4 regions of the Mesorhizobium sp. SEMIA396 genome follow, and region 1 is predicted to be linked to each of the others. Evidence: predicted binding sites of a transcription regulator. Region 1 holds the regulator's gene; each other region holds the start of a gene.
The links. The regulator PhoB, encoded in region 1, activates phosphate uptake and scavenging genes when phosphate is short. The targets are predictions, from matches to a motif close to TGTCATNNANCTGTCAT.

Region 1 (7,610 bases):
CCTCCCTGCGCCGCGTATGGCGCGACCAAACTGACCCGAGGGCCGGCACAGAGGCTCTATTTTTTCGAGCCTCGAAAAAATACTGGGCCAACGCCCGAACGCTGTCAACATCGATTCTGATGGATTTTGATGTCATTTCGAGTTTTTTTCGAGTCTCGGAATAAATAAATGACACGGCATGCAGCTTCTGCCAGTATTTACCGGCGTCACCGACAGCGTTCCAGGGGCAGGAGGAACCGCGGCGACCGGGAGGATATGAAAGAACATGTCGGTCGGAATCCGCCACGACGATCTGCGCCGCCGCAACCGCGCCATGGTGATCGCGGCAGTGCGCCGCGCCGGACAGCCGTCACGAACCGAGATCGCCGCGACCACAAGCCTCAGCCATTCGACCATCTCGGCGATTTCATCCGACCTGATCGTCGAAGGCATCCTGACCGAAAGCAAGCCGAGCGAGGCCGGCTCGCTCAAACGCGGCCGGCCGCAGGTCGGCCTCAGTCTCAATCCGGAAGCGGCCGCGGTAATGACCGTGGTGCTGTCGCTGAACTTCCTCTCCGTCGCCGTCATCGACTATGCCGGCCAGGTGATATCCGAGGAACAGCGCCGGCTGGACACGCTGACGATGTCGCGCGAGTCGCTGATCGGGGAATGCACGGCCATCGTGCGGCGCCGCCTGGCAGATCCCGACCTGGACGTGCGCAGCATCGCCCGCATCGCGCTGGCCATCCAGGGCATCACCGACACCCGTGCCCGCGCCATGCTGTGGTCGCCGATCACGCCGCACACCGACATCGCCTTCGCTGACATATTCGAAGACGAGTTCGGCATCCCTGCCATAATGGAGAACGACTGCAACATGATGGCGGTGGCGCTGCGCTGGCGCGACCCCGATCGTTACCGCGACGATTTCATCGCTATCCTTTTGTCGCACGGCATCGGCATGGGACTGGTGCTGAAGGGCGAATTGTTCACCGGCACCCATTCTTCGGGCGGCGAATTCGGCCACATGATCCATCGGCCGAACGGCGCGCTATGTCGCTGCGGACGGCGCGGCTGCGTCGAAGCCTATGCGGGCAATTACGCCATCTGGCGCAACGCCAGGCAGATGGGCGAGGATGCAGAACCCGTCGCCGATGTCAGCGACGCCGACATGCGCGCCCTGGCTGCCGCGGCCCGCGAAGGTGACGGACCCGAACGGGAAGCCTATCGCAAGGCCGGCGAAGCGCTCGGCTACGGCCTCGGCAGCCTGTTCGCGCTGATCGATCCGGCGCCGGTCGCCATGGTCGGTGTCAGCGCCGCCGCCTTCGACCTGATCGAGCCGGCATTGCGGCAAGCGATTGCCCAGACCGCCGGCGGCCAGCATTCCAAATCGATTTCCTTCGACACCGAGCCGAACGAACTGCCGCTGATCCGCGAAGGCTGCGCCATGCGGGCGCTGATCTTCGTCGATCAGGAGATTTTTGCGCCGGGCGTGCAGGCGAGATCCGGTTTCGGCGGCAAGAACGTGGCGTGAGTTCAAACGAGGGAGTTCAGTCCTCTCGGATGGCGTATCCGGCCCCACGGATCGTGCGGATGACATCAGGCATACGGCCATTGTTGACCGCCTTGCGCAGCCGGCCGACATGCACGTCGACCGTGCGCTCGTCGATGTAGATCGTCTCGCCCCAGACATTGTCGAGCAGCTGGCTGCGCGAGAACACGCGGCCTGGATGGCGCATCATGAATTCGAGCAGGCGGAATTCCGTCGGCCCAAGCCGGATCTCGCTCTTCTTGCGATAGACACGGTGCGACTCGCGATCGAGCACGATATCGCCGACCTTTAGCACGCTGGACAGCACTTCCGGCTTGGCCCGGCGCAGCAGCGCCTTGACCCTGGCCATGAACTCCGGCGTCGAGAAGGGCTTGACCAGATAGTCGTCGGCGCCGGTCGACAGGCCGCGCACGCGGTCGCTTTCCTCGCCTCGCGCGGTCAGCATGATGATCGGCAGCCGCTCGGTCTCGGGACGCATTCGCAGGCGCCGGCAGAGTTCGATGCCCGAAACCGCAGGCACCATCCAGTCGAGCACCAGAAGATCGGGAACGTTCTCCTGCAGCCGGATTTCGGCCTCATCGCCGCGCGTCACCACCTCGACCTGGTAACCTTCGGATTCAAGATTGTAGCGGAGCAGCACGCCTAGCGGCTCCTCATCCTCCACCACCATGATGCGTGGTGCGATCATCGGCTGGTCACCCTTGTTATGCCGCTGGCGCGGACATTGCCGTCTCGTCCTGCTTCGGACGATTGGCTGGCAGCTGCGTGCCGGTCAAAACATAGTAGGCATTTTCGGCGATGTTGGTCACGTGGTCGCCGATCCGCTCGAGGTTCTTGGCGCAAAACAACAGGTGCGTGCACGCCGTGATGTTGCGGGGATCTTCCATCATGTAGGTCAGCAGCTCGCGGAACACCGAGGTGTATTTGACGTCGATGCGTTCATCATTGTTTCTGAGCGTGGCAAGCGCTGCCGCGTCAGCGGCGGCATACTCGTCGACGACCCCCTGCACCTGGATCAGCACCAGCTGCGCCATCGCGTCGATCGAATGCGAAAGATCGTGCGGCGTGACGCTCAGCCCGACAGTGCCGACGCGCTTGGCGATGTTCTTGGCAAGGTCGCCGATGCGCTCGAGGTCGCCGGCCATGCGGATCGAACCGACCACCGCACGCAGATCGTTGGCCATTGGCTGGCGCTTGGCGATCAGCGTGATGGCGCGATCGTCCAGCTCGCGCTGGCGGGCATCCATGATCGCATCGTCGGAAACCACGCGCTGCGCCAGCGCATTGTCCGAATTGAGCAAAGCCTTGGTCGAGCCACTGACCATCGAGCGGGCGAGATCGCCCATGTCGCGGATCAGCTGGCTGATCTGCTCCAGATCCTCATCGAAAGATGCAACGGTATGTTCACCCATGATCTTCGTCCCTCATATGCCTGAGCTCAGCCGAACCGGCCGGTGATGTAGTCCTGGGTGCGTTTGTCGTCGGGGGTGGTGAACATCTTGTCGGTGGCGCCCTCCTCGACCAGATAGCCTAGATGGAACATCGCGGTGCGCTGCGACACGCGCGCTGCCTGCTGCATCGAATGGGTGACGATGACGATCGTATAGTTCTGGCGCAGTTCGTCGATCAGTTCCTCGACGCGAGCAGTGGCGATCGGGTCGAGCGCCGAACACGGTTCGTCCATCAGGATCACCTCGGGTGACACGGCGATGGCGCGTGCAATGCACAGACGCTGTTGCTGGCCACCGGAAAGACCCGTGCCAGGTTCCTGCAAACGGTCCTTCACCTCGTTCCAGATCGCCGCCTTCTTCAAGCTCGACTCGACGATCTGATCCATGTCGGCCTTGCGCTTGGCCAATCCGTGGATGCGCGGGCCATAGGCGACGTTCTCGTAGATCGACTTGGGGAACGGATTGGGTTTCTGAAACACCATGCCGACGCGCGCCCTGAGTTCGACGACATCGATGTTCTTGTCGTAGATGTCTTCTTCGTCGAGCGTTATCTTGCCGGTTACCCGCGCGGAATCGATGGTGTCGTTCATGCGGTTGAGGCAACGCAGGAAGGTCGACTTGCCGCAGCCGGAGGGGCCGATCAGCGCCGTCACCTGATTCAGGCGGACGTCGAGATTGACATCGAACAGCGCCTGCTTCTCGCCATAGAACACGCCGACCTTGTCGCCACGCATTTTGATCACTTCGTTCGACTTGGCGTTCATCTTATCGCCCACTGCATTTTCAAGGGACTGTTCGGTCATGATGTTCATACCAAAATGCCTTTTTTCTACCAGCGCCGCTCGAACCGACGCCGAAGCACGATCGCGGTGATGTTCATGGCCATGAGGAAGACGAGCAGGATGATGATCGCGCCCGACATGCGCTCGACGAAGGCGCGTTCGGCCTCGTTCGCCCACATATAGATCTGCACCGGCAGCGCAGTGGCCGGATCGAAAGGCGTCGTCGGTGGATCGGCGACGAAGGCGACCATGCCGATTAGCAGCAGGGGCGCGGTTTCACCGAGCGCACGCGCTAGACCGATGATGGTGCCGGTGAGGATGCCGGGTGCGGCAAGCGGCAGGATGTGCTGGAACACCATCTGCATCTTGGAGGCGCCAAGACCGAGAGCCGCCGAGCGGATCGACGGCGGCACCGCGGCAAGTGCAGCGCGCGTCGCGATGATGATCGTCGGCAGCGTCATCAGTGTCAGCACCAGGCCGCCGACGAAAGCGGCGGAGCGCGGCATGCCCAGGAAATTGATGAACACCGCGAGGCCGAGCAAGCCGAAGACGATTGACGGCACCGCTGCCAGATTGTTGATGTTGACCTCGATAAGGTCGGTGAAACGGTTCTTCTTGGCGAACTCTTCCAGATAGATGGAGGCGGCGACGCCGATCGGCAGCGCCAGGAGCAACACGATCACCATCATATAAAACGAGCCGATGATCGCCACGCCCATGCCCGAGGTTTCCGGGCGGCTGGAGGCGCCGTAGGTGAACAGGCCGCTGTTGAAGTGCTCGGCCATCGCGCCCTCGGCCTTGAGCTTGTTCATCCAGGTGATCTGCTGGTCCGAGACCTTGCGTCGCGCTTCCTCGACACTGAGGTCGATCTGGCCCTTGAAAGCCGAGTCGAGATTGGCGGCGGCGAGGATGTTGACGTTGCGTGTCGTGCCGATCACGGACGGATCGGCGGCAACGATGTCGCGCAACTGGACGCGGGCGCCTTCCGACAGGAAGCCCTTGAGCTTCTGGATCATCGGCTTGTCATCAGGAGAGATGCCGAGCTTGGCCACAAGCGCGTTTTCGGCGAGCTTGGGATAATTTGCCTTGATCAGAACGCTCGGATCGGTTGCACGCTTGCCGGAAGGATCGATCACCTTCTCGTCGAACGAGATCGGCAGTGATACCGTCGTCTGCCAGAAGGCGGTGTAGCCTTTCGAGACGATGGTGATCAGCATGATTGCCAGGAACGCCAGGCCTACGGAAATCGCCACGACGCCATAGAAGCGGAAACGGCGTTCGGCGGCGTAACGGGCCTTCAGGCCGATGTCGCGGCGCGGATGGGCCGCCGCCCTGACCATCGTATCCATGGAAATGTCGGTCATTCGTACTGCTCCCGATATTTGCGCACGATGTAGAGCGCGACGATGTTCATCACCAACGTCAGCGCGAACAGCGTCAGGCCGAGTGCGAAGGCGACCAGCGTCTGCGGCGAATTGAACTCGAGGTCGCCGGTGAGCTGGTTGACGATCTTGACGGTGATGGTCGTCATCGCCTCGAACGGGTTGATGGTGAGGTTGGCGGCGACGCCCGCCGCCAGCACGACAATCATCGTTTCGCCGATGGCGCGCGAGGCGGTCAGCAGGATGGCGCCGACGATGCCGGGCAGTGCAGCCGGCAGGATCACCCGCTTGATCGTCTCGGAGCGGGTCGCGCCGAGGCCAAGCGACCCGTCGCGCATGGCGCGCGGCACCGCGGTTATGATGTCGTCCGAGAGAGAGGACACGACCGGGATCAGCATGACGCCCATGACCAGGCCGGCGGTGAAGATGCTCTGGCCCTGGATGAAGGGCGAACCGCCGGTCAGCGCCGCGGACAGGTCGCGCAGGAACGGCCCAAGCGTGACGACGGCGAAGATGCCGTAGACGATGGTCGGTATGCCGGCCAGAAGTTCAAGCGCCGGCTTAACCACCGAGCGCACCTTGGGCGTTGCATATTCGGCCATGTAGACAGCCGACATCAGCCCGACCGGCACCGCAACCAGCAGCGCGACGGCGGCGATGTAGAGCGTGCCCGCAAGAAGCGGGATCAGGCCGAATTGGCCCTGGCTGCCGCCCGAACCGGCAGCGGCAAAACGCGGATCCCAGACGGTGCCGAAGAAGAAACTCATCGGCGAGACGCTTTCGAAGAAGGTGATCGTCTGGAACAGCATCGAAAGCACGATGCCGATGGTTGTCAGGATGGCGATGGTGGAGGCGGCAAGCAGCCCCCACAGCATCAGCCTCTCGACATTGTTGCGGGCCCTGGCGCGCGGCTCGATCTGCCTGAGCGCATAGAAGGCGCCGGCGATCGAGGAAACGAGAATGACAATGGCGCCGAACAGGCCGAGCCGGTCCTGGACCTTGTTCGCCTCGACGGCGATCGGGATCATGTAATCCTGCGTGTCGCTCGCCAGTGCCACACCCTTGGCGGCGAGCAGCGGCTGCAGCTCGGCAAAGCTGGCAGGCATTGCGGCCAGTGTGCCGGCATCGAGTTTGCGCAGGCCCCTGGCGAGGCTCTTTACGAGGCTGACATCCAGTGCCTCACTGGCAACCTTGCTGTCGACGGTGCGCTCGGGCAAGGCAGTGTGAATGTGTCGGTCAAGATAGACGGAAGACCCGACGGTCCAGACGGCAAGCAGCAAAAGAGCAGGCAGAACGGCGAGCAGGAAGGCCCACCAGCCATGATAGTGGGCGCGCGAATGCGGCTTGACCTTGCCATTGTCCTGGGCCGCGGCACGTTGCCGACCGATGAAAAAGGCAACCAGGCCGACGGCAACGACGATGGCCAGTACGAGCAAGGACGACATGGACCCACCCCAAGAGAAATTCTTACGCAGCCGCCATTGCGGCCTGCGATGAAACCGGGGCGCGGGATTTGGCCCGCACCCCGGTTCGGCAGCTGATTACATCGACTTTCCGGCGGCGAAAGCGTCACGCTGGGCCTGACGCTCGGCATCCGGAGCAGCAACGAGGCCGTATTCGGCGAGCGGGCTTTCCGGGCCAACCATCTGGTCGTCAAGGAAGAACTCGACATATTCCTTGAGGCCGGGAACGACGCCCAGATGCGCCTTCTTGACGTAGAAGAACAGCGGGCGCGAGACGGGATACTTGCCGCTGGCGATCGTCTCGGTCGAAGGCACGACGTCTTCCACGGTGGCGACCTTCAGCTTGTCGGCATTGTTCTCATAGAAGGCGAGGCCAAACACGCCGACGCCGGTCTTGTTGGAGTCGATGCGGGCGAGCGTCTCGGTATAGTCGCCATCGATGTCGACGGCCTTGCCGTCCTTGCGGATGGCGATGCAGGTTTTGCCGATTTCCTTGTCGTCGGCAATGCCGGCGGCCTTGAGAGCAGCCTTGTCACAGCCGGCATCGAGAAGCTTGGTCTCGAACACTTCGCGCGTGCCATGCTTTTCGCCCGGAATGTAGGCGGCGATGTCCCAGTCGGGCAGCTTCGGATTGACCTGGCTCCACTTGGTGTTCGGATTGTCGACGAGCTTGCCGTCGACGACCAGCTTGGCTGCCAGCGCCTTGTAGATGTCGGCGGGAACCAGCGCCCAATCCGGGCCCTTGATGTCGGTGGCGAAGACGATGCCGTCATAGCCGATCCGGACTTCCTGGACTTCCTTCACGCCGGCGTCGGCGCAGGACTTGAGTTCGTCCGCCTTGATCGGACGCGACGAATTGGCGATGTCGATCGTGTCTTCGCCGACGCCCTTGCAGAATTCCTTGATGCCCGCGCCGCTGCCGCCGGATTCGACGACCGGGGTCTTGAAGTTGGTGAATGTTTCGCCGAACTGCTCGGCGACAATCTTGGCATAAGGTAACA
Region 2 (7,610 bases), on a different contig from region 1:
AGCGCCTTCGGCGCCGTAGCGCTCGACGTCAACGATATCCGCTATGAGGCGATGGTCTCGTCCGCCAACAAGTGCATCGAGGGCGTTCCGGGCTTCGGCTTCATCATCGCCCGCAAGAGCGAGCTGGAGGCTGCCAAAGGCAGGAGCCATTCGCTGTCGCTCGATGTCCACGCCCAGTGGGCGCACCTCAACAAAACCGGCCAGTGGCGCTACACGCCGCCGACGCACGTCGTCGCTGCCTTCCTCGAAGCACTGCGCCAGCACGAGGCCGAAGGCGGCGTCGCCGGCCGTGGCGCTCGCTATACGAGGAACCGCGACGTCATGGTGGCCGGCATGCGCGACCTCGGTTTCGAGACACTGCTCGGGGATCGCTGGCTGTCGCCGATCATCGTCACCTTCTTCAACCCGGCCCATGCCAGTTTCGCCTTCGACCGCTTCTACGATCTGATGAAGGACAAGGGCTTCATCATCTATCCGGGCAAGCTGACCGCCGTCGATAGCTTCCGCGTCGGCTGCATCGGCCAGATGGACGAACATGTCATGCGCCGCGTCGTCGAGGCGGCGGCCTTCTCGCTTCATGAAATGGGCGTCGACACCGCCGCTCCACCCGCCGCGGCACTCGCCGAACGCGCCAAACTCGCCGCCTGAAGCGGCCGATCTCGAGGATATCAGATGAACCAGATGTCTCCCATCAACGTCGCGGTCAACGGCCGCACCTACGCCTGGCCGCGTGTGCCGGCCATCGCCATCTGCCTTGACGGCTGCGAGCCGGCCTATCTCGATGAGGCGATCGAGGCCGGGTTGATGCCGGCGCTGGTCAGGATCAAGCAGAAGGGCACCGTACGTTTTGCGCACTCTGTCATTCCGAGCTTCACCAACCCCAACAATCTGTCGATCGCCACAGGAAGGCCACCGTCGGTGCACGGCATCTGCGGCAACTATCTCTATGAGCGCGAGACCGGCAAGGAAGTGATGATGAATGACCCGCGCTTCCTGCGCGCGCCGACCATTTTCCAGGCCTTCTACGATGCCGGCGCCAAGGTCGCCGTGGTCACCGCCAAGGACAAGCTGCGTGCCTTGCTTGGCAAGGGCCTTGCCTTCGATGAAGGCCGCGCGCTGTGCTTTTCGGCGGAAAAATCCGACACCACCACCAGGGCCGAGCACGGCATCGACAATGCCTCGAAACATTTTGGGCTGCCCGTGCCGGAGGTCTATTCGGCCGAACTGTCGGAATTCGTCTTTGCCGCCGGTGTGCAGCTGCTGAAGGAGTTCCGTCCCGACATCATGTACCTGACGACCACAGACTATGTGCAGCACAAATACGCGCCGGGCGTGCCGCAGGCCAACGCCTTCTACGAGATGTTCGACAAATACCTGACCGAGCTTGATGCGCTTGGCGCGGCGATCGTCGTCACCGCCGACCATGGCATGAAGCCCAAGCACAAGGCGGACGGTTCGCCCGACGTCGTCTATGTCCAGGACCTTCTCGACGAGTGGCTGGGCAAGGACGCCGCCCGCGTCATCCTGCCGATCACCGACCCCTATGTCGTGCATCACGGCGCGCTCGGCTCGTTTGCCACCGCCTATCTGCCTGATGGCGCAGATCAGGCCGGCATCATGGCCCGGCTGGCGAAGATCGACGGCATCATGCTGGTCGTCGACAGCCCGACGGCGTGCGAGCGCTTTGAGCTGCCGGCAGATCGCATCGGCGACATCGTGCTGATCTCGACCGAGAACAAGACGATCGGCACCTCAGAACATCGCCATGACCTGGCGGCTCTGAACGAACCGCTACGGTCGCATGGTGGGCTGACCGAGCAGGAGGTGCCGTTCATCGTCAATCGTGTGCTGCCGGAATTGCCTGATGAACCTGTGTTGAGAAACTTCGACGCCTTTTACTACGCCACAATGGCGGCGGCACTGGCGGGCTGAGCGCTAGTGTCGACCCCCCACTCCGCCTCGCTACGCTCGGCACCTCTCCCCCGATCGACGGGGGAGAGGAAGGCGCCAGGGTTAGCCGCGGCTTAGCCGGGAAACGTGGGGGCGCCGACTTCGCCTGATTTCCTCTCCCCCGTCGATCGGGGGAGAGGTGGCCCGAAGGGCCGGAGTGGGGGTCGACCCCGCGACGTACCCAAGAATCTGCTGGAGCAGAACCCATGACCAAACTCGACCCTTCCATCAAAGTCCGCCACGAGCCGATGCGCATTGCCGGCAAGAAAGTTGATGCCGACGGCGTCGTCGAGGTGCGCTACCCCTGGAACGACACCGTTATCGGCACCGTGCCGGCCGGGCGTGCCGAGCACGCGCGAAAAGCATTCGAGATCGCCGCCAGCTACAAATCGAAGCTGACGCGCTACGAGCGTCAGCAGATCCTGTTCCGCGCCGCCGAGGCATTGGCGTCGCGCCGCGAAGAAATCTCCGATCTCATCACGCTCGAGCTCGGCATCTCCAAGACGGACTCGCTCTATGAGGTCGGCCGTGCCTATGACGTGTTCACGCTGTCGGCGCAGATGTGCATCCAGGATGACGGCCAGATCTTCTCCTGCGACCTCACCCCGCACGGCAAGGCGCGCAAGATCTTCACCACCCGCGAGCCGTTGAAGGCGATCTCGGCGATCACGCCGTTCAACCACCCGCTCAACATGGTCTCGCACAAGGTGGCGCCGGCGATCGCCACCAACAATTGCGTGGTGGTCAAGCCGACCGAATTGACGCCGATGACGGCGCTTCTCCTGGCCGACATTCTCTATGAAGCCGGTCTGCCGCCCGAAATGCTGTCGGTGGTGACCGGCTGGCCCGCAGACATCGGCAACGAGATGATCACCAACGACAATATCGACCTGATCACTTTCACCGGCGGCGTGCCGGTCGGCAAGATGATCGCCCGCACCGCCGGCTACAAGCGCCAGGTGCTGGAACTCGGCGGCAACGACCCGCTGATCATCCTCAACGATCTCTCCGACGAGGATCTGGCCAGAGCCGCGGATCTGGCCGTCGCCGGCGCGACAAAGAACTCCGGCCAGCGCTGCACCGCGGTCAAGCGCATCCTGGTTCAGGAAAGCGTCGCCGACCGCTTCGTGCCGCTGGTGCTGGAGCGGGCGAAAAAAATCCGCTTCGGCGATCCGATGGACCGCTCGACCGACCTTGGCACCGTCGTGCACGAGAAGGCGGCGGCGCTGTTCGAAGCCCGCGTCCACATGGCCGCCGAGCAGGGCGCCGAAATCCTCTACAATCCGGGTCGTCAGGGCGCGTTGCTGCCGCCGATCGTTGTCGATCGCGTTCCTCACACATCCGAATTGGTGATGGAGGAGACGTTCGGCCCGATCATCCCGATCGTTCGCGCGCCGGACGACGATGATGCGCTGATCGCACTGTCCAACTCGACCGCCTTCGGCCTGTCGTCGGGCGTCTGCACCAACTCTTTTCCGCGCATGCAGAAATACATCGCCGGCCTTCAGGTCGGCACCGTCAACATCTGGGAAGTGCCGGGCTACCGCATCGAGATGTCGCCCTTCGGCGGCATCAAGGATTCGGGCAATGGCTACAAGGAAGGCGTCATCGAGGCGATGAAGAGCTACACCAATGTGAAGACATTTTCGCTGCCCTGGTCCTGACCGGGCGGCATTGACGGATAAGACAACCGAGGGAGCGTTCGCCGCTCCCTCATTCGCGTTTCGGAGACCATGATGGCCGCGATCAAAGAGCTTGTGCACACCGAAGGCGATTCCAACACCACAGCGGCTCGCGGCCGATGGGATGCCGGGCAGGACGATCCGCGGATCCGCGGCTTGCTCGATCGCGACGCGGCTGCCTTCATGCACCAGAGTCTGTCCAGCCCCTGCCTTTCGACCATCGCGAAGGCGCAAGGCATCTGGATCGAGGACACCGCTGGCCGCCGCTTCATGGATTTCCACGGCAACAGCGTGCATCACCTCGGCTACGGCCATCCAAGGCTGGTCACGGCGATCAAAAAGCAGCTCGATGAGCTCTGCTTTGCGCCGCGCCGCTTTACCTGCGAGCCCGCCGTCGAGCTGGCGGAGAAGCTGGCGGCATTGGCGCCCGGCGATCTCGGCAAGGTGCTGTTCACCACCGGTGGTTCGGATGCCATCGAGGTCGCGCTGAAGATCGCCCGCGCCGCGACCGGCCGCTTCAAGACGGTGTCGTTCTGGGATGCGTTCCACGGGGCCGGCTTCGGCGCTGCAAGCGTCGGCGGCGAGGCGACCTTCCGCTCGCACATATCAGGCCCGATGATGACCGGCACCGAGCACGTCGCACCCTGGGACGGCTATCGCTGTCCCTATGGCCACGATTCCCTCGAAACCTCGGGGCTCGCTTGCGCCAACATGATCGCCTATGTGCTCGGCCGCGAACAGGACGTGGCGGCGGTCGTCGCAGAACCGATGCGGGCGACGCCCAACCCGCCGCCGCCCGGTTTCTGGAAGCGGGTTCGCGAAGCCTGCGACCGGCACGGCACGCTGCTGATCTTCGACGAGATCCCGACCGGGCTGGGCAAGACGGGAAAATTCTTCGCCCACGAGCATGATGATGTGACGCCCGACATCGTCGTCCTCGGCAAGTCGCTCGGCGGCGGCATCCTGCCGATCGCCGCCGTCATCGCGCGCCGCGACCTCGACGTCACCGGTGGCTTCGCGATCGGCCACTACACCCACGAGAAGAACCCGGTGACGACCCGCGCCGCACTGACGACGATCGACATCATCCTGGAGGAAGGATTGGTCGAACGCGCGGCCGAACTTGGCCGGCACATGCTGGAGCGTATGCAGCACCTGATGGCGCGCTCGCCCCATGTCGGCGACGTCAGGGGCAGGGGACTGATGGTCGGCGTCGAGCTCGTCGAGGATCGCGATACGCGCGAGCCGGCGCGCGATCTCGCCGAACGCGTCTTCTATGCTTGCCTGGGGCAGGGGCTGAGCTTCAAGGTCAGCCAGGGCAATGTGCTGACGCTGTCGCCGCCGCTGGTCATTTCGAAAGCTGATCTCGATCGTGCGCTCGACATCCTCGAGACCGCCGTGCTGGCGGCCTGACCATGAAGGCCGTGCGCACCGACCGCGAGCTCGAATGCCCCGAAATCGACGCGGGCTTGCGGGCGAGGGGGGGCGATCTGGTGGTGACTGTCCGCTCGTCCGACCCGCGTTTGCGGGCACAGACAACGGGCGTTTCGTTCGGCTGACCATAACCGTCTCCGTGCCAATCGTGGGCTTTCGCAAGCGCGAAATAGCGGCCGCAACAGGCATGCGACAGTTCCATGACGACTATCAGTAGAAGTTTGCCTGTCATAAAATAAATAGATTTTACTTATCGATCACCAATCCCCAGAGTTGACCCAACGACGACATCCACAAGCGCTACAGGGCCGCAATGTCCACCGGCGCGATCGTCACAGTGCATCGCAGAATGTGCCAACAATCAAAGGGGAACTGAGCATGAAATCGCGCAACGCAACTATCGCAATGGCCTTCGCCGCGGCATTGATGTCATCCGCCGCCTTTGCCGAAACCTCCGAACTGACAGTCTATACCGCCATTGAAGCCGAAGATCTCGCCCGCTACGCCGAGACTTTCACAAAGAGCCATCCCGACATCAAACTGAACTTTGTCCGCGACTCCACGGGTGTCGTTACCGCCAAGCTGTTGGCCGAAAAGGACAATCCGCAGGCCGACGTTGTCTGGGGCCTTGCCGCTACATCGCTTCTGGTGCTGAAGACCGAAGGCATGCTTGAGCCCTACGCGCCAAAAGGCGTCGAATTGCTCAAGCCGAAGTTTGTCGACAAGGACACGCCACCGGCCTGGGTTGGCATGGACGCCTGGGCGGCTTCGATCTGCTTCAACACCGTGGAGGGCAAAAAGCTTGGCCTCGCCGAGCCGACCAGCTGGAAAGATCTTACCAAGCCGGAATACAAGGGTCACATCGTGATGCCGAACCCGGCCTCGTCCGGCACCGGCTTCCTCGATGTATCGAGCTGGCTGCAGTTGTTCGGCGAGAAGGATGGTTGGGCCTATATGGATGCCCTGCATCAGAATATTGATGCCTACACGCATTCTGGTTCGAAGCCGTGCAAAATGGCCGCCGCCGGTGAAACCGTAATCGGCATCTCGTTCGAGTTCCGCGCCGCGAAATCGAAGAAGGAGGGCGCTCCCCTCGATATCGTCATCCCGTCCGAAGGCATCGGCTGGGACATGGAGGCATCCGCGATCGTTGCGGGAACGAAAAATCTCGAAGCCGCCAAAACGCTGCTCGACTGGTCGATCAGCAAGGAGGCCAACGAGATGTACAATGTAGGTTATGCGGTTCTGGCTATGCCGAATGTCGCCAAGCCGGTCGAATTCCTGCCCGCAGATATCGAGTCCAAGATGATCGACAATGACTTCGAGTGGGCGGCCAACCACCGCAAGGCCATTCTCGACGAGTGGACGAAGCGCTACGACGCCAAGTCTGAGCCCAAGAGCTAGACGCAGAGCATTTCGACAGGGCGCCGTCAGAGCGGCGCCCTTCTCGTAACTCTTCCCGGATGGTCAAAATGAGACACGAACCCGTCGCTGATCTATCGGCAACGCTGGCCGAGGTGCATCCCATGACCGCTGCCGGCAACACGGCTTACCTGCGGATCGAACATCTCTGGAAGGCCTTCGGCGAGTTCCATGCGCTGAAGGACATCTCGCTCGACATCAACGAAGGCGAATTCATCTGCTTTCTCGGCCCTTCGGGTTGCGGCAAGACCACGCTGCTGCGCGCCGTCGCCGGCCTCGACCTGCAGACCAGAGGCGTCGTCCGCCAGGGGGGCAGGGATATCTCAACGCTGCCGCCGTCAAAACGCGACTACGGCATCGTGTTTCAGTCCTACGCGCTGTTTCCCAATCTGACGATTGAAAGGAACATCGCCTTTGGCCTGGAAAACACCAAACGGCCGCGCGCCGAGATCGATGCCCGCGTCAAGGAATTGCTCATGCTGGTCGGCTTGCCCGATCAGGCGAAGAAATACCCAGCGCAGCTTTCCGGCGGGCAGCAGCAGCGCATCGCGCTCGCCCGGGCCATCGCCACCTCGCCCGGCCTGCTTCTGCTCGACGAGCCGCTGTCGGCGCTCGACGCCAAGGTGCGCGTGCACTTGCGCCACGAGATCAAGGGGCTGCAGCGCAAGCTCGGCGTCACCACGATCATGGTTACGCACGACCAGGAAGAAGCATTGTCGTTGGCCGACCGCATTGTAGTCATGAACCATGGCGTCATCGAGCAGGTCGGCAGCCCGACTGAAATCTATCGCCATCCCAGGACGCTGTTCGTCGCCGATTTCATCGGCGAGACCAACAAGTTCGATGCGACGGTAGGAGCAGATTCGGTAGGCTTCGGGACGAAGGCTTTCAGATGCGCGCCGCACAGCTTTGCGAACGGCGAAGCAGTCGTCGCCGCCATTCGACCGGAAGACGTGATTCCACACGGGCCGGGTTCGCGCTCGCCTGGAGCACCCGATGTGGTGAAGACTTCGGAAAACCTGATCGAAGTGACCGTCGGTGAAATGGAATTCCTGGGTTCGTTCTGGCGCACCCGGCTGCGCGGCGGAGAGCTTGGAGACGAGATTCTGATCGCCGATTTCT
Region 3 (7,610 bases), on a different contig from region 1:
GGCCCGTGACGACGACACGCCTCATCGCAGGTCCTCCCCGGTGATGACTGCGGAAAGCGTCAGGCCGAAGCCTTGTCGATGTACTTCACGGCATCGCCAACGGTCAGGATGGTCTCAGCCGCATCGTCGGGAATCTCGACGCCGAATTCTTCTTCGAACGCCATGACGAGTTCGACCGTGTCGAGGCTGTCGGCGCCCAGATCATCGATGAAGCTCGCCTGCTCCGTCACTTTGTCGGCATCGACGCCAAGGTGCTCGATGACGATCTTCTTGACGCGCTCTGCGGTGTCACTCATTTGGGCATCCTCGTCTTTTGTTTGTCTGTCTTCGTTAGCGGGCAGAATGCCGCTAATCAAGCTGAAAGATGGTCCTGCCGGAAACGCAACGACTACGGACCGGTTTTTGCCCGAACCGCCGGGTTGCGGGCCGCATTACACGAAAAATAGCTGAGGTCCAAGCCGAAATGGTCTCTTTTCACAACCCGCCGGCGTTGCTGCCGAACCTCGTCAAATCATAGCCATGCCGCCATTTACGTGGATGGTCTGGCCAGTGACGTAGGCGGCTTCGTTGGAGGCGAGATAAGCGACGGCGGACGCGACTTCAACGCTGGTGCCCATGCGCCGCGTCGGGATCGCCGCCATGATCGCCTCTTTCTGCTTGTCGTTGAGCTTGTCGGTCATCGCCGATTCGATGAAGCCCGGGGCGACGCAGTTGACGGTGATGTTGCGGGTGGCGATCTCCTGTGCCAGCGATTTGGAGAAGCCGATCATGCCGGCCTTTGAGGCGCAGTAATTGGTCTGGCCGGGATTGCCGGTGATGCCGACCACCGAGGTGATGTTGATGATGCGGCCATGGCGGCGGCGCATCATCGGGTGGGTGAGTTCGCGGGTCAGCCTGAACACGGCGGTCAGGTTGACCTCGAGCACGCTGTCCCAGTCGGCATCCGACATGCGCACGAACAGGCCGTCCTTGGTGATGCCGGCGTTGTTGACCAGGATGTCGACGCCTTCGAGATCGGCTTCGGCTTTCTGGCCGAGCGCCTTGACCTCCTCACGGTTGGACAAATTGGCCGGGAACAGCTTGACCCGGTCGCCAAGCTCGCTAGCCAGCGCTTCCAGTTTCTCGACGCGGGTGCCATGCAGGCCGACGATCGCGCCCTGCGCATGCAACATCCTGGCGATCGCCTCGCCGATGCCGCCGGATGCGCCGGTGACGAGCGCCTTGCGGCCAGTCAATTCGAACATTTTTGTCTCCTGATTGAGAAGAGAACACCCTTTACAGGGATGGGATCAAATGACGCTTTATGCAAGCGCCGCCATGGCCGCCTCGACGTCAGCCGCGGTGCCGACCGACGCGGTGGCGACATCGCGGTTGATGCGCCGCGCCAATCCTGAAAGCACCTTGCCGGCGCCGATCTCGTAAAGCGTGGTGACGCCGTTTGCGCCGAACCATTCCACCGTCTCGCGCCAACGCACGCGGCCGGTTATCTGTTCGACCAGGCGGCGGGCGATCTCGTCTGGATCGCTGGTCGGGCTGACCGTAACATTGGAGAGGACGGGAACCACCGGCGCGTTCTTTGCCACGCCGGCCAGGGCTTCGCGCATGACGTTCGCGGCCGGCGCCATCAGCGCGGAATGGAAGGGCGCGGACACCTGCAGCATCAGCGCGCGTTTGGCGCCTTTCTCGGTGCACAGTTTCGCGGCCAGTTCGACCGCGGCCTTGGCGCCGGAGATGACCAGTTGGCCACCGCCATTGTCGTTGGCGATCTGGCAGACAGAGCCTTTGGCGGCTTCCGCGCAAGCGGCTTCGACATCGGCATGTTCCAATCCGATGATCGCCGCCATGGCGCCCTCGCCGGCCGGCACCGCCGCCTGCATGGCATTGCCGCGTATGCGCAGCAACCGGGCGGCATCGGCAACCGAAACGAAGCCGGCAGCGGCCAACGCCGAATATTCGCCCAGCGAATGACCGGCGACATAGGCGATCTTGCCTTTCAGCGAGAAGCCGCGCGATTCCAGCGCCCGGATCGCGGCCAGCGACACCGCCATCAGCGCCGGCTGCGCGTTGGCGGTCAGCGTCAACGTCTCTTCCGGCCCTTCCCAGATCAGCTCCGACAGATTTTCGCCGAGCGCATCGTCGACTTCCTGGAAGACCCTGCGCGCTTCGGGGAAGGCGTCGGCGAGATCCTTGCCCATGCCGACCGCCTGGCTGCCTTGTCCGGGAAAGGTGAATGCAACGGCCATGCGAGGGCTCCCAAGGGCTGGTTTTGCTTGCCTGAAGACGGTTTTTCTTGCCTGTGACGCATGGCGGGGCGCCAAGTCAAGCCCGGTTCGACCCTGCCCGAGGGCAGCCTCGTCCGCCGAGTGCCTGTTGCGAAAGGGTTTTTGGCGATCACTCCTGATGAAAACCGCTCACGATTCGTTTGCTGGCTCTTCTTATTTCCGTTACAGGCGCTAGCTTTGCGTGACAATTCCATGACAATCGAGTGACGCGCTTGTCGCTGGGTGGGGAAGTTAAAGTGGCAAAGAGTTACAAACGCACCGGCAAGGCCGCGCCACAGTTCCTGGAAGACGACCCCTCCACCGGCTATCTGCCGGGCAGGAGATGGCCGGTCGTGCGCTATGGGCTGATCAGCCTGGCGATTGCCGCTATCCTGGTGTTTGCCATCGAACTGATCGTGCGCGGCGACTTTGCCGGAACCATCTCCTTCTTCCTGCAGCCGTTCAAGCCGGGCTGGACCACCATCGTCGTGTTTGCGCTGCTCCTGATCGGCTTCGATGCGGTGCTCGGCCGCAGCCACCAGAGCCTGATGATCGTCGCGCCGCTGACCTTGTCGCTTGCTTTCGTCGGTCACCAGAAGTCGCACTATCTCGGCGATCCGCTCTATCCGACCGATTTCCTCTATGCCCGCCAGATCTTCGCGCTGCTGCCGCTTTTGGTACGCGAACGGCCGATGACCGCGCTTGCCATGGTCGTCGGCATCGTCGCCGGCCTGTCGCTGCTCGTCTACGGCTGGCGGCTATGGCGCCGCAAGGTTCCCGCACTCAGCCGCAAGGGGCGCCTTGCGCGGCTGACGCTGGCAGTGCCGCTGCTCGCCTTCTTCGTTTCGATCATGGACTACGCCACCTTCTCCTGGACCAGGGATCGGCTGCAGATCATCCCGATCATGTGGGACCAGAAGGAAAACTATGCCTCCAACGGCTTTGCGCTGGCCTTTGCCCTCAACGTGCCGATGGCGCATGTCTCGGCGCCGCCGGGCTATTCCGACAAGGCGATCGCAGCGATAGCCAGGCCTGATGTGACCGCCTCGGTGCCGGCCGAGAAGCCGGACATCATCATCGTCATGAGCGAATCCTTCTGGGATCCGACCAAGTTGCCTGGCGTCACCATCACGCCAGATCCAATCCCCAATGTGCGGGCGCTGCGCTCGGGCTCGATGTTCTCGCCGGAGTTCGGCGGCATGACCGCCAATATCGAGTTCGAGGCGCTGACCGGCTTCTCCAACGCGTTCCTGCCGGCAGGCAGCATCCCCTATCAGCAATATGTGCGCACGCCGACGCCTTCGCTCGCGACCTTCCTGAAGAGCCAGGGTTACCGGGCGCGCGCCATCCATCCCGGCACCAACTGGTTCTGGAACCGTGGCGCGGTCTATGCCGATTTCGGCTTCAACGATTTCATGTCGGAAGAGACGCTGCCGCCAATGCAAAAGCGCGGGCCACTGGCATCGGATGCGGCGATGACCGACGAGATCATCAGCGAGGCCGACGCCAGCGACGAGCCGGTGTTCTTCTTTGCGGTCAGCCTGCAAAACCACGGTCCCTACGAGCCGAACCGCTATTACAATCCCACGCATAGGGTGCAGGCGCCGATCAGCCAGTGGGCGCGCGAATCGCTACTCAGCTACGCCGAGGGCTCAGCCGATGCCGATCGCGGCCTCGAACGCCTCGTCGAATGGGCCAAGAAACGCTCCCGCCCCACCGTAATCGCCTTCTTCGGCGACCATCTGCCGCCGCTGGGGCCGGTCTATGTCGAAACCGGCTTCCTCAAGGACAATGTCGCGCCGCGCAAGGAAGCGTCGCCCGAGGCTGCTCTCGAGCATCACGAGACGCCGCTGGTCATCTGGTCGAACCGCACCGGGCCGGCTGAGCAGATGGGTGCCGTCAGCCCAGCCTTCCTGCCCTATCATATCCTGAAAACGGCCGGAATCAGCCATCCCTACTACACCGGCTTCCTGGGCGAGATGAGCGAACGCTACCGTGTCGTCGACCGCAATCTTCTGCTGACGCCGGCTGGCGAAGCCACGCCCGATTGGGCGCGGCAGAAGGAGATCGATCCGGCGATCCGCGATTTCCGCCTGCTGCAGTACGATATGATGTTCGGCAAGCGTCAGGCAGCGCCTGACTTCTTCCCCGAAACGGTCGACAAGGACAAGGTTGTCGCCCATACGAGTTGAGCCCAACGATCCCTCAGGCTCGTCTGTGTCGGATCGCGCGTTCAGTTCGTCAATTGCAGCTTCGAGAACTTGTTGGCGATCTGCTGGAAAACGTCCGGCAATTTGGTCGGATCGTTGACTGCATAATAGCCGCTCGGATCAGAAGCGCAGGCGCTGTAAAGCGCGCGGTTGGCTGCGGTGTCGGATTGCAGCACCATGGTGTAGATTTGCACGCCCTCGTTCTTCAATTGCGTGCAGACGTTTTTGGTCCAGCCGTCGACATTGCGCGCAGCGGTCGTCTGGTTATCTGATCCGAAACGGCCGCCGGCCAGATAACCATATGATGTGTAGTCAGATTTCGTCGGCTGTTGGCTGGCGCCATAGACGACGTTCTCGCCGTCGGTGAGCAACAGCACGATCTTGCTGATGCCGGGCGTCTTCCACGGCGCCCCATCGGTGTAGGGCGCGGCGGGCGACAGCACCCGCATACCCCATGACAGGCCCTCGGAGACGTTGGTGCCCGAACCGTTCCACTCGGTCATCTGACTGGCAGCCTTGCGCAGCTTGTCGAAATCGTCGGTCAGGGGGACCACCGGGGTCGGACACGCACGGTTCGGACCGATAGTGATGGGAGAGCCGATCTCGGTTATGAGTTCCTTGGCGGGCGCAACATATTTGGCAATCTTTTCCCTGGCAGCCCTGTCATCGGGCGACAGAAGTTCGATGAGATTGCCGAGCAGGTTGCTGAGATCGATGCCCAGGATGTTGATGCCCGACTGGGCAAGCCTGGTTTTGTCGCTGACATCGTTGAGATAGGAGTTGTTGTAGTATTTATCCGAATTGCCATAGGAGCCAGACGGCTTTTGGGCGTCTTCGGGATCATCCGGCGCAAAGTACGGCACGAACAGCGTGTCGGGCTTGGCCGTGTCGGGTGGCGTGTCGGAGATATTGTAAGCGCCTGGCCGCGCCTCGACACAACCCTTCCATCCGGTGCCATTCCATCCGGCATCGGTCCATCCGGTCTTCTTGAGCTGTTTGAAAAGCGCCATGTGGTTCGGCCGCTTGCCGTCGATGACGGGAAAATTGACGCCGTTGGTTGAGGACTTGCCGTCCATGTCGATCCAGGACGGGTCGAAGCCGTCGCCATTGACGTTGACGGCGGTTACGAAAGGAACCAGCGAGGCGCGGATCTTGCGCGTCGGCGATTTCGCCGCTTCGAGCGTGTCGAGCAACGATTTTGTCGCCGTCCTCAGTGCCGTCATGCGCGCGCCGGCCATCGAGCCGGTGTTGTCCAGTACCAGCACGACTTCGAGCTGGTTGTTCGATTCGACCGCCGAGGCATCGACCACGATGTGCTTGCTGTCGCCGAACAGGAAGGCGAAGTTGAGATTGACGTCCGCCGAGGCAATCGCCTTTGTCTTGACGAAGTTGACGCCCTTATCGACAGTCAGCGTCGCCTGCGCATTGCCGAGTTCGCCATGACCGACGATGTTGGCCTGGAAATAGCGGTTGAAAGCGTCATTGCGGGTGATGTCGAGATCGCCAAGGTGCGAAGAAGCAAGATTTGCCGAATCAAGAGCGTTCTGCAGATTGCTCTTGGCTCGCATAAGGGTCGAGATATCGGTTGCGAAAGCGACTGCCGTCAGGATGACCGGCAAACCCAGTCCCAGCACAAGCGTGAAATTGCCGCTCTTCGAGCGCCAGAATTTGTTGAAAAGCATCCTTACCCCCGGAAATGCTTGCCGCTTTTGCGCGGTTGTCCGGGCTTTTGCGCCTTCGATGATGAATCGACCGTTGATGGCCAGGCTTCAACTCCACACAACCTGCTGGTGTGGTTAAGACGTGGTTGCCGGAAACCACAACTCCGACCGTTGCTGCTCCCCGATCATCGGCTATGACACACGGGAATGCCGCTTGCGCTTGCTTTGCGGCCGGATTGCTGTATAGACGCCCGCAATCTGCCGGTCCTTGCTGGGGGCTGAACGGAGGGCCGGAGGTTTTTCAGAACCTTCGTGTGAAGCCGGAAGTGCTTCCGCCTCCCGTGTCTCCGCTCTCGACCGTCTCGTCATGCTCCTTTCTTCCCCCTGCCCCTTCGAGGGTTTGCGGGTCAGAGAAGTTGCAGAGGCTTTTGCCGCCGGGAACCGGGAGAGAAACGAAGAAAGGCATAGGACATAATGGCTCTTTACGAACATGTGTTTCTTGCCCGGCAGGACCTCTCGCAGCAGCAGGTCGATGCGCTTGTCGAACAGTACAAGGGTGTCATCTCCGCTAATGGCGGGTCCGTCGGCCGGGTCGAGAACTGGGGACTGAAGTCCCTCACCTACCGGGTCAACAAGAACCGGAAGGCTTACTACACGCTGATGGACCTGAATTGCCCGGCGGCCGCGCTCAACGAGATGGAGCGCCAGATGGGCCTGTCCGAGGACGTGCTGCGTTTCCTGACCATCAAGGTCGAGGCGCATGAGGAAGGCCCGTCGGCCATGATGCAGAAGCGCGAAGAGCGCTCGGAACGCGGCGGCTTCGGCGACCGTGACCGTGGCGATCGTGGTCCGCGTTCGTTCGGCGATCGTGATCGCGGCGACCGTGGCGATCGTCCGCCGCGCTCGTTCGGCGACGCCGGTGCCGATCGTGGTCCGCGCCGTCCGCGCGAAGGCTTTGAAGGGGGTGCAGAATAATGGTCGACATCAATCAGATCCCGACCCGGCGCCCGTTCCATCGCCGCCGCAAGACCTGCCCGTTCTCCGGCGCCAACGCGCCCAAGATCGACTACAAGGACGTGCGTCTGCTGCAGCGCTACATTTCTGAGCGCGGCAAGATCGTGCCGTCGCGCATCACCGCCGTCAGCCAGAAGAAGCAGCGCGAACTCGCCAAGGCGATCAAGCGCGCCCGCTTCCTCGGCCTGCTGCCCTACGTGGTTCGCTAATATCTCAAATGCGGGCGGTTCGCCGCCCGCTCTTTCCCACGGCGACGGGCGCCGCAGGGCCGAACATCAAATCCCGGGTTGAGGTCAAAACCTCTAACTGCCGCAACAGGCAGGACAGCGACACCAGCGCCAAAGGCGCTCAAGCTTCCTGACCTGTTCCCAAGACATTCGGCGTCGATCTCATCGATCGATTGGCGCCCAACCGAAGGAACAAAACCATGGACGTCATTCTTCTCGAACGCGTTTCCCGTCTCG
Region 4 (7,610 bases), on a different contig from region 1:
GCGCCGGCGGCCGCGATGTTGCGGAAGGCGTCGAGATCTTCGAGCAGAAGGCGCTCAAGAAGGTCGCTTTCGTCTGGGAATGACAGCCCGGCCCTTCGGCCATTGCGTCTCCCGATTTCAGCCAGCACCATTCGCCGCATTGCACCATGACGCGCCGCCCGCTATCGATCGTCCATCGAGAGAGGGATTTAAGCCATGCGCATTGAAGCCATAGCCAGCGGAAAGAACCCGCCTGAGGACGTCAACGTCATCATCGAGGTGCCGATCGGCGGCGAGCCGATCAAGTATGAGATGGACAAGGAAGCCGGCACGCTGTTCGTCGACCGCTTCCTGCACACCTCGATGCGCTACCCCGGCAATTACGGCTTCGTGCCGCACACGCTGTCGGGCGACGGCGATCCGATCGACGTGCTGGTCTGCAACACGCGCGCCCTGGTGCCGGGCTGCGTCATCAACGTCAGGCCGATCGGCGTGCTGATCATGGAAGACAATGCCGGCCAGGATGAGAAGATCATTGCCGTGCCGTCGCCGAAACTGACGCTGCGCTACGAGAACGTCACCGAATACACCCAGCTGCCCGACATCACGCGCCAGCAGGTGCAGCACTTCTTCGAGCACTACAAGGATCTCGAGCCCGGCAAATGGGTCAAGATCGAAGGCTGGCACGATTCCAAATATGCCAAGAAGATGATCGTCGATGCGATCGAGCGGGCCAAGGCGAGCAAGTAGCCCAACTTCGTCATACCAGGGCGGAGCAGCCGCAAAGCGGCGTCGCGGAGACCCTGGTATCCATGCCGTGACGCCAGGCGACGTGTGCGGCGGAACGGAATTCTGCACCGCCGCGGCGGTGTTGATGTCGCGGCATGGATCCTCGGGTCTGCGCTGCGTCGCTACGCTCCTTGCTCCGCCCGTGGATGACGAAGCTACGGGTGCGATGCCCAATCTCCGCCGTGCTCAGTTATCCACCCGGCCAAAAGCCGGCACATTGCCGATGACGGTGCGCCTGTCCTTGCCGCAGGCGAAGGTGCGTGCCTTGTCGTCGGCAAGCTTGCGCGCCTGATCGTTGGCGGTGGGATTGCCGGTGGCCAGCACCAGGCCGACGGTGCAGCCGTCGCGGGCGTCCATCTGGCCGACCTTGGCGACGAGCAGCACCTCGGTCGGCTTTTTCTCGTCCTCGGGATTGCTGATCGAGCGGCGATGGATGGCTGCATAGGGCACAGCCTTGTCGCCGGTGGTCTCGATGCGCCATTCGATCTTGGCTCCGGACGAATTGAAACCGGAAAAGCTCTCCCAGACCGTTGTCATGTCGCCGCCGGGGGGAAAGCCGTAGAACAGCGATTCACGGGCATCGTCATAGGCTATCAGTACGGGATAGCCGCGATAGCCCGAACAGGCGAGTTCGGCCCAGTCGCCGTCGCCTTCCTCGGCCTGCGCGTAGGTCACGCAATCCTTTTTCGAATCCAGATCGGTGTAGGCGCTGGAAATGCCGTCGGCTTGCGCAGCCCGACCGAGACCGACCAGAACAAGCGGGATCAGAATGGCACGCATGGCGGTCAATCTCCGTTGCAAGCTGCCGCAGCGTAGCGCCAAACGTTATTTCTTCAAGCTCGCTTCAATCAGCAGGTCCGCGTTGCGGGCGACCGCTTGCGCCGGGCCGCCGAGCCCGAACAGCTGGCCACTGATATAGGCGCCTTCGATCAGCAGCAGAAGGCCGTCGCCGAGCGTGTCAGGGTCTTGCGCGCCCATCGCAACCGCCATGGCGCGTAGGCGGCGGCGCAATTCCTGCTTGTTGGCCTCGCTGACCACACGGGCCGGATGGCTGTGGTCGGGATATTCGACCGCCGCGTTGGTCATGCCGCAGCCGCGATAGTCCGCCACTTGCGTGCGCTTGCCGATGCGGGTCAGGAAAGCCTTGATCTGTGCGCGCGGGTCGCCGGGATGAGCGGCAACCGCCTCGTCGAAACGCTCCCAATATTCAAGATCGTACTGCCTGAGATAGGAGGCGGCCAGTTCATCCTTGGACGGAAAGCTGCGATAGAGGCTGGGCTTTGTGACGCCGGCACGTTTGACGATCTCGTCGACGCCGATCGCCCTGATACCGCGCCGGTAGAACAGGTCATAAGCCACATCGAGGATCTTCTTGGCTGCTTTCGGCGGCGCCGACGCATGATCGTCGCTGATGGTCAGATCAATATTTTTGTCGGTTGGCATCGTGTGGCTCGATTGACAATGTTACCGATCGGTACGTATACATACTCCACCTGCAACGTACCGGTCAGTAACATGATAGCTCAATCCCGCCCCTTTGGCCAGCGCTACGCTTTCGTCGTGGTCGGCGTGATCTTCCTTAGCCTGCTGGTCGCGGCTGGCCTGCGCTCCGCACCCTCGGTCATGATGCTGCCGCTGGAGAACAGTTTCGGCTGGCGGCGCGACATCATCTCGCTGGCCGCCGGTGTCGGCATCCTGCTTTACGGCCTGACAGGGCCATTTGCCGCAGCCCTGATGGAGCGCATCGGGCTTCGCCGCACGCTGCTGGCCTCGCTGGTGGTGATGTCGGGCTCGACCGCGCTCAGCCTGCTGATGACCAAGCCGTGGCATCTGTTCATCACCTGGGGCGTGTTCTCGGGCATTGGTTCCGGTGCTGTCGCCAGCGTGCTCGGCGCGACCATCGTCAACCGGTGGTTCAAGACCAATCGCGGGCTTGTCATGGGATTGATGTCGGCCTCCAGCGCCTCGGGCATGCTGGTGTTCCTGCCGCTGATCGCCGCGCTGGCGCAGTCGGGCGGCTGGCAGCCGGTTGTCATTGCGGTCGCGATCGCGACCGCTGCCCTGATACCGCTGGTCTGGCTGCTGGTGCCGGAGCGGCCGGCATCGATCGGCATGGTGCGCTACGGCGCCGAGGCTGACGACGTGCCGCCCACTCCGCCTGCGTCACAGGGCAATTTTCTGGCGCATACGTTCTCGACGCTGCGCCGTGCCGCCGGCACGCGGGTGTTCTGGTATCTGTTCGCCACCTTCTTCGTCTGCGGCTTCACCACCAACGGGCTGGTCGGCACGCATCTGATCGCGTTCTGCGGCGACATGGGCATCGGCGAAGTGCAGGCCGCCGGCCTGCTGTCGATGATGGGCATCTTCGACCTGATCGGCACGACGTTGTCGGGCTGGCTCACCGACCGCTACGATCCGCGCAAGCTGCTCGGCGTCTATTACGGCATTCGTGGCCTGTCGCTGATCTATCTGCCCTATTCCGGCTTCTCGGCCACCAGCTTGATCATCTTCGCCGTGCTCTACGGCCTCGACTGGATCGCCACCGTGCCGCCGACGCTGCGGCTCGCCAACGAGGCGTTCGGCGATCGCAGTGGGCCGATCGTGTTCGGCTGGATCGTCGCCGGGCACCAGATCGGTGCGGCCGCTGCCGCCGCCTTTGGCGGCACCATGCGCGAGCTGCAGGGCAATTACGAACTGGCCTTCCTGATCGCCGGCATGACGGCAATCGCCGCCGCCTGTATCTCGCTGCTGATCAACACCAGCAAGCCGGCGTTCGATCCGGAGCCGCAAGCGGCTTAGGCGCGACGCTAATCTCCCCCCTCGAGGGGGAGATGGCCGCGAAGCGGCCAGAGGGGGGTCGGTCCGACTGGGCTCGGCCTCTTGCGATAGAAGGAGGTTAGCGCTCCACGCGCGGCGACCCCCTCTGTCGCCTTTGGCGACATCTCCCCCTCGAGGGGGAGATTACCCTGTTCATTGTTATCAAAACTTCATCATCCCGAGATGCGCCTGAAACATTGACGCTGGACCTTGGTGGCGCCGTTCAAGCCACCAGGAGACAGCCATGAACAAGCTCTCGATGACCCGCCGCGCCTTCGTCACATCCGCCAGCGCCGTTGGCCTGGCCGGCGTCTCGAGCTTGGCGCTGCCCTATTATTCGCGCGCCAATCAGCGGCCTTCCTTCACCCATGGCGTCCAGTCGGGAGATGTCGACGCCACCAGCGGCATGGTGTGGACGCGCACCGACCGACCGTCGCGCGTCATGTTCGAGGTGTCGTCGACGGAGAATTTCGCCAGTGCGACGCGGCTGGCGCCGCTCGATACGTCGCCGGCCAGCGATTACACGGTCAAGCGGCTGCTCACCGACCTCGCTTCGGACCAGGATATCTTCTACCGCATGACATCGGCCGATCTCGCCGACATCAACGCCGTTTCGGAGCCGATCACCGGCCGTTTCAGGACGGCGCCAGCCTCGAAGCGCGACATCCGCTTTGCCTGGTCCGGCGACACCGCCGGCCAGGGCTGGGGCATCGATGAGACCGGCATGAAGACCTACGCCACGATCGGCAAGCACACGCCCGACTTCTTCCTGCATTCAGGCGACACCATCTATGCCGACGGCGCCATGAAGGACGAGGTCGACCTGCCCGGCGGCGGCAAGTGGAAGAACGTCGTGCTGATCGACGGCAAGCGCAAGGTCGCCGAAACGCTGGACGAGTACCGGGACCAGTGGAAATACAACATGATGGACAGGAACGTGCTCGGCCTGAGCGCCATCTGCCCGACTTTCTACCAGTGGGACGACCATGAAGTGCTGAACAACTGGTCGGATTCCAAGGATCTCAGCGCCGACAGCCGCTACACGGAAAAATCCATCCACGTGCTGGCGGCCCGCGCGGCGCGGGCTTTCCACGAGATGACGACGATCCGCTACGAACCGTCCGAGCCCGGCCGCGTCTATCGCAAGATCGCTTATGGGCCGCTGCTCGACGTGTTCTTCCTCGACATGCGCTCCTATCGCGGCCCCAATGGTCCCGACATGCAGGATGAGATGACGCCGCAGTCGCGCATGCTCGGCGAGCAGCAGACGAAATGGCTGAAGCGCGAACTGGCGAATTCGAAGGCGACCTGGAAAATCATCGCCGCCGACGTGCCGCTCGGCCTCGTCGTCTGGGACGACGGCACCAAGAAGGTTGGCGCCGAAGCGGTCAGCAATGGCGACAATGGCTTGCCAAAAGGGCGCGAGCTCGAGATCGCCGACCTGCTGCGCTTCATAAAGAATGCCGGCATCAGCAACACCGTCTGGCTCACCGCAGATGTGCATTACACGGCCGCGCATTATTACAACCCGGACAAGGCGCAGTTCCAGGAGTTCAATCCGTTCTGGGAATTCGTCTCGGGTCCGATCCATGCCGGCACGTTCGGTCCCAACGATTTCGACATGACGTTCGGTCCGGAGCTGAAGTTCATCAAGGCGCCGACCGCCGAACAGGGACAGAACCTGCCGCCCTCGGCCGGGCTGCAATTCTTCGGGCTCGTCGATATTTCAGGCGCCAGCGAGCAGATGACGGTGCGGCTGATGGATCGCGACGACAACGAACTCTACAAGGTGACGCTCGACCCGGTGCGGTCGGCGTAAGCGCGCTTCTCAACCCTCCCCCTTGTGGGGAAGGTCGGCGGCGGCTTCGCAAAGCGAAGCTGGCGAGACGGGGCGGGGGGTGAAGCGCTGACTAGTCCGGGTAGCAGACCATGGGAATATTCGGCCAGACGGCGCTGTCGCAGTTGGCGGAGTCCTGGCGCTGCTTGAAGGCGGCGCTGACCGGGCCGGTCACCATCGGGTCGACGCCGTCTGGTGCGTCGGCGAAAATCTGCTCGGCCGACTGTGCCTCTGACAGCAAGGCAGGCCGTGATTCCTTCATCGTCGCGGCTGACTGTGCGGCGTTGGCCGCCAGCAGGACGGCGAAGGCAACAGACGCGATGAGCGGCCAGAATCGGTTGAGTTTATCGGTCATGACGTTTGAACTGCCCGGGCCCCAAAGGGTTCCCGCCTTGGTTAACAAAATCATCTCACACGCAGATGCTTAAGATTTGATGAGTATTTGGTGACGCTCCTCCTCTTTCGCAACTGCGAAAAACCCTGTATGAGCCGCGCAACCGAAAGAGGCAGCGCCTTTTGGCCTGCTGCCTGCAACGCTTCCGAGACCAGAACATGAAAATCCGTAATATCGCGATCATCGCGCACGTCGACCATGGAAAGACCACCCTGGTCGACCAGCTTTTGAAGCAGTCCGGCTCCTTCCGAGACAATCAGCGCGTCGCCGAGCGCGCCATGGATTCCAACGACCTCGAAAAGGAACGCGGCATCACCATCCTGGCCAAGGCGACTTCGGTCGACTGGAAGGATACCCGCATCAACATCGTCGACACCCCCGGCCACGCCGATTTCGGTGGCGAGGTCGAACGCATCCTGTCGATGGTGGACTCAGCCATCGTGCTGGTCGACGCAGCCGAAGGGCCGATGCCGCAAACCAAGTTCGTCGTCGGCAAGGCGCTCAAGGTCGGCCTGAAGCCGATCGTCGTCATCAACAAGATCGACCGTCCGGACGCCCGTCACGTCGAGGTGGTCAACGAGGTGTTCGACCTTTTCGCGGCGCTCGACGCCACCGACGAGCAGCTCGACTTCCCGATTCTGTACGGTTCAGGCCGCGATGGCTGGGTTTCGGAAAATCCGGAAGGACCCAAGGACCAGCAGCTGGGACCGCTGTTCGACCTCGTCATCAAGCATGTGCCGGAGCCGACCGTTCATCCCGGCCCGTTCCGCATGATCGGCACCATCCTGGAAGCCAATCCGTTCCTCGGCCGCATCATCACCGGCCGTATCGAGAGCGGCACGCTGAAGGCCAACCAGCCGGTCAAGGTGCTGCACCATGACGGCACCCAGATCGAAACCGGCCGTATTTCGAAGATCCTGGCCTTCCGCGGCCTTGAGCGCCAGCCGATCGAAGAAGCGCAGGCGGGCGACATCGTCGCCATTGCCGGCCTGTCGAAGGGCACCGTCGCCGACACGTTCTGCGACCCGAGCGTAAGCGAACCGCTGCATGCGCAGCCGATCGATCCGCCCACCGTGACGATGTCGTTCCTGGTCAATGACAGTCCGCTGGCCGGCACCGAAGGCGACAAGGTGACCAGCCGCGTCATCCGCGACCGCCTGCTGCGCGAAGCCGAAGGCAATGTCGCGCTGAAGATCGAGGAATCGCCCGACAAGGATTCGTTCTTCGTCTCCGGCCGCGGCGAATTGCAGCTGGCCGTGCTGATCGAGACGATGCGCCGCGAAGGCTTTGAAATCGCCGTGTCGCGTCCGCGCGTCGTCATGCAGAAGGGCGAGAACGGCGAATTGCTGGAGCCGGTCGAAGAAGTCGTCATCGACGTCGATGAGGAGCATGCCGGCGTCGTCGTGCAGAAGATGTCCGAGCGCAAGGCCGAGATGGTCGAACTGCGCCCGTCCGGCGGCAATCGCCAGCGCATCGTCTTCCACGCGCCGACCCGTGGCCTGATCGGCTACCAGTCGGAGCTTTTGACCGACACGCGCGGCACCGCCGTGATGAACCGGCTCTTCCACGCCTATGAGCCCTACAAGGGTGAGCTGCCGGGCCGCACCAATGGCGTGCTGATTTCCAACGAACAGGGCGAATCGGTCGCCTACGCCATGTGGAACCTGGAAGATCGCGGCCCGATGGTCATCGATCCGGGCGTCAAGGTGTATCAGGGCATGATCATCGGCATCCATAGCCGCGACAATGATCTTGAAGTGAACGTGCTCAAGGGCAAGAAGCTGACCAACATCC

Region 2: NP503_RS13200 (putative 2-aminoethylphosphonate ABC transporter substrate-binding protein) is a predicted target of PhoB. The motif match lies at 5,256-5,272, and genes of this name have one in related genera.
Region 3: NP503_RS07125 (LTA synthase family protein) is a predicted target of PhoB. The motif match lies at 2,464-2,480, and genes of this name have one in related genera.
Region 4: NP503_RS16060 (alkaline phosphatase) is a predicted target of PhoB. The motif match lies at 3,743-3,759, and genes of this name have one in related genera.

Annotation. Positions count from the first base shown of each region.
Region 1 covers NZ_JANIFC010000008.1:46,288-53,897, forward strand. The annotation lists gene NP503_RS19550 (ROK family protein) at 266-1,513, shown strand; gene phoB (phosphate regulon transcriptional regulator PhoB) at 1,530-2,219, opposite strand; gene phoU (phosphate signaling complex protein PhoU) at 2,236-2,943, opposite strand; gene pstB (phosphate ABC transporter ATP-binding protein PstB) at 2,970-3,794, opposite strand; gene pstA (phosphate ABC transporter permease PstA) at 3,812-5,128, opposite strand; gene pstC (phosphate ABC transporter permease subunit PstC) at 5,125-6,591, opposite strand; gene NP503_RS19580 (PstS family phosphate ABC transporter substrate-binding protein) at 6,688-7,610, opposite strand, start outside.
Region 2 covers NZ_JANIFC010000004.1:247,220-254,829, forward strand. The annotation lists gene NP503_RS13180 (2-aminoethylphosphonate--pyruvate transaminase) at 1-648, shown strand, start outside; gene phnA (phosphonoacetate hydrolase) at 673-1,932, shown strand; gene phnY (phosphonoacetaldehyde dehydrogenase) at 2,157-3,614, shown strand; gene NP503_RS13195 (aspartate aminotransferase family protein) at 3,687-5,045, shown strand; gene NP503_RS13200 (putative 2-aminoethylphosphonate ABC transporter substrate-binding protein) at 5,445-6,470, shown strand; gene NP503_RS13205 (putative 2-aminoethylphosphonate ABC transporter ATP-binding protein) at 6,593-7,610, shown strand, end outside.
Region 3 covers NZ_JANIFC010000002.1:460,254-467,863, reverse strand. The annotation lists gene fabF (beta-ketoacyl-ACP synthase II) at 1-25, opposite strand, end outside; gene NP503_RS07140 (acyl carrier protein) at 60-296, opposite strand; gene fabG (3-oxoacyl-[acyl-carrier-protein] reductase) at 507-1,244, opposite strand; gene fabD (ACP S-malonyltransferase) at 1,302-2,243, opposite strand; gene NP503_RS07125 (LTA synthase family protein) at 2,495-4,453, shown strand; gene NP503_RS07120 (pilus assembly protein) at 4,495-6,153, opposite strand; gene rpsF (30S ribosomal protein S6) at 6,607-7,107, shown strand; gene rpsR (30S ribosomal protein S18) at 7,107-7,355, shown strand; gene rplI (50S ribosomal protein L9) at 7,574-7,610, shown strand, end outside.
Region 4 covers NZ_JANIFC010000006.1:77,844-85,453, reverse strand. The annotation lists gene NP503_RS16085 (GNAT family N-acetyltransferase) at 1-83, shown strand, start outside; gene ppa (inorganic diphosphatase) at 196-729, shown strand; gene NP503_RS16075 (hypothetical protein) at 955-1,548, opposite strand; gene NP503_RS16070 (TetR/AcrR family transcriptional regulator) at 1,594-2,211, opposite strand; gene NP503_RS16065 (MFS transporter) at 2,284-3,567, shown strand; gene NP503_RS16060 (alkaline phosphatase) at 3,830-5,404, shown strand; gene NP503_RS16055 (hypothetical protein) at 5,496-5,777, opposite strand; gene typA (translational GTPase TypA) at 5,975-7,610, shown strand, end outside.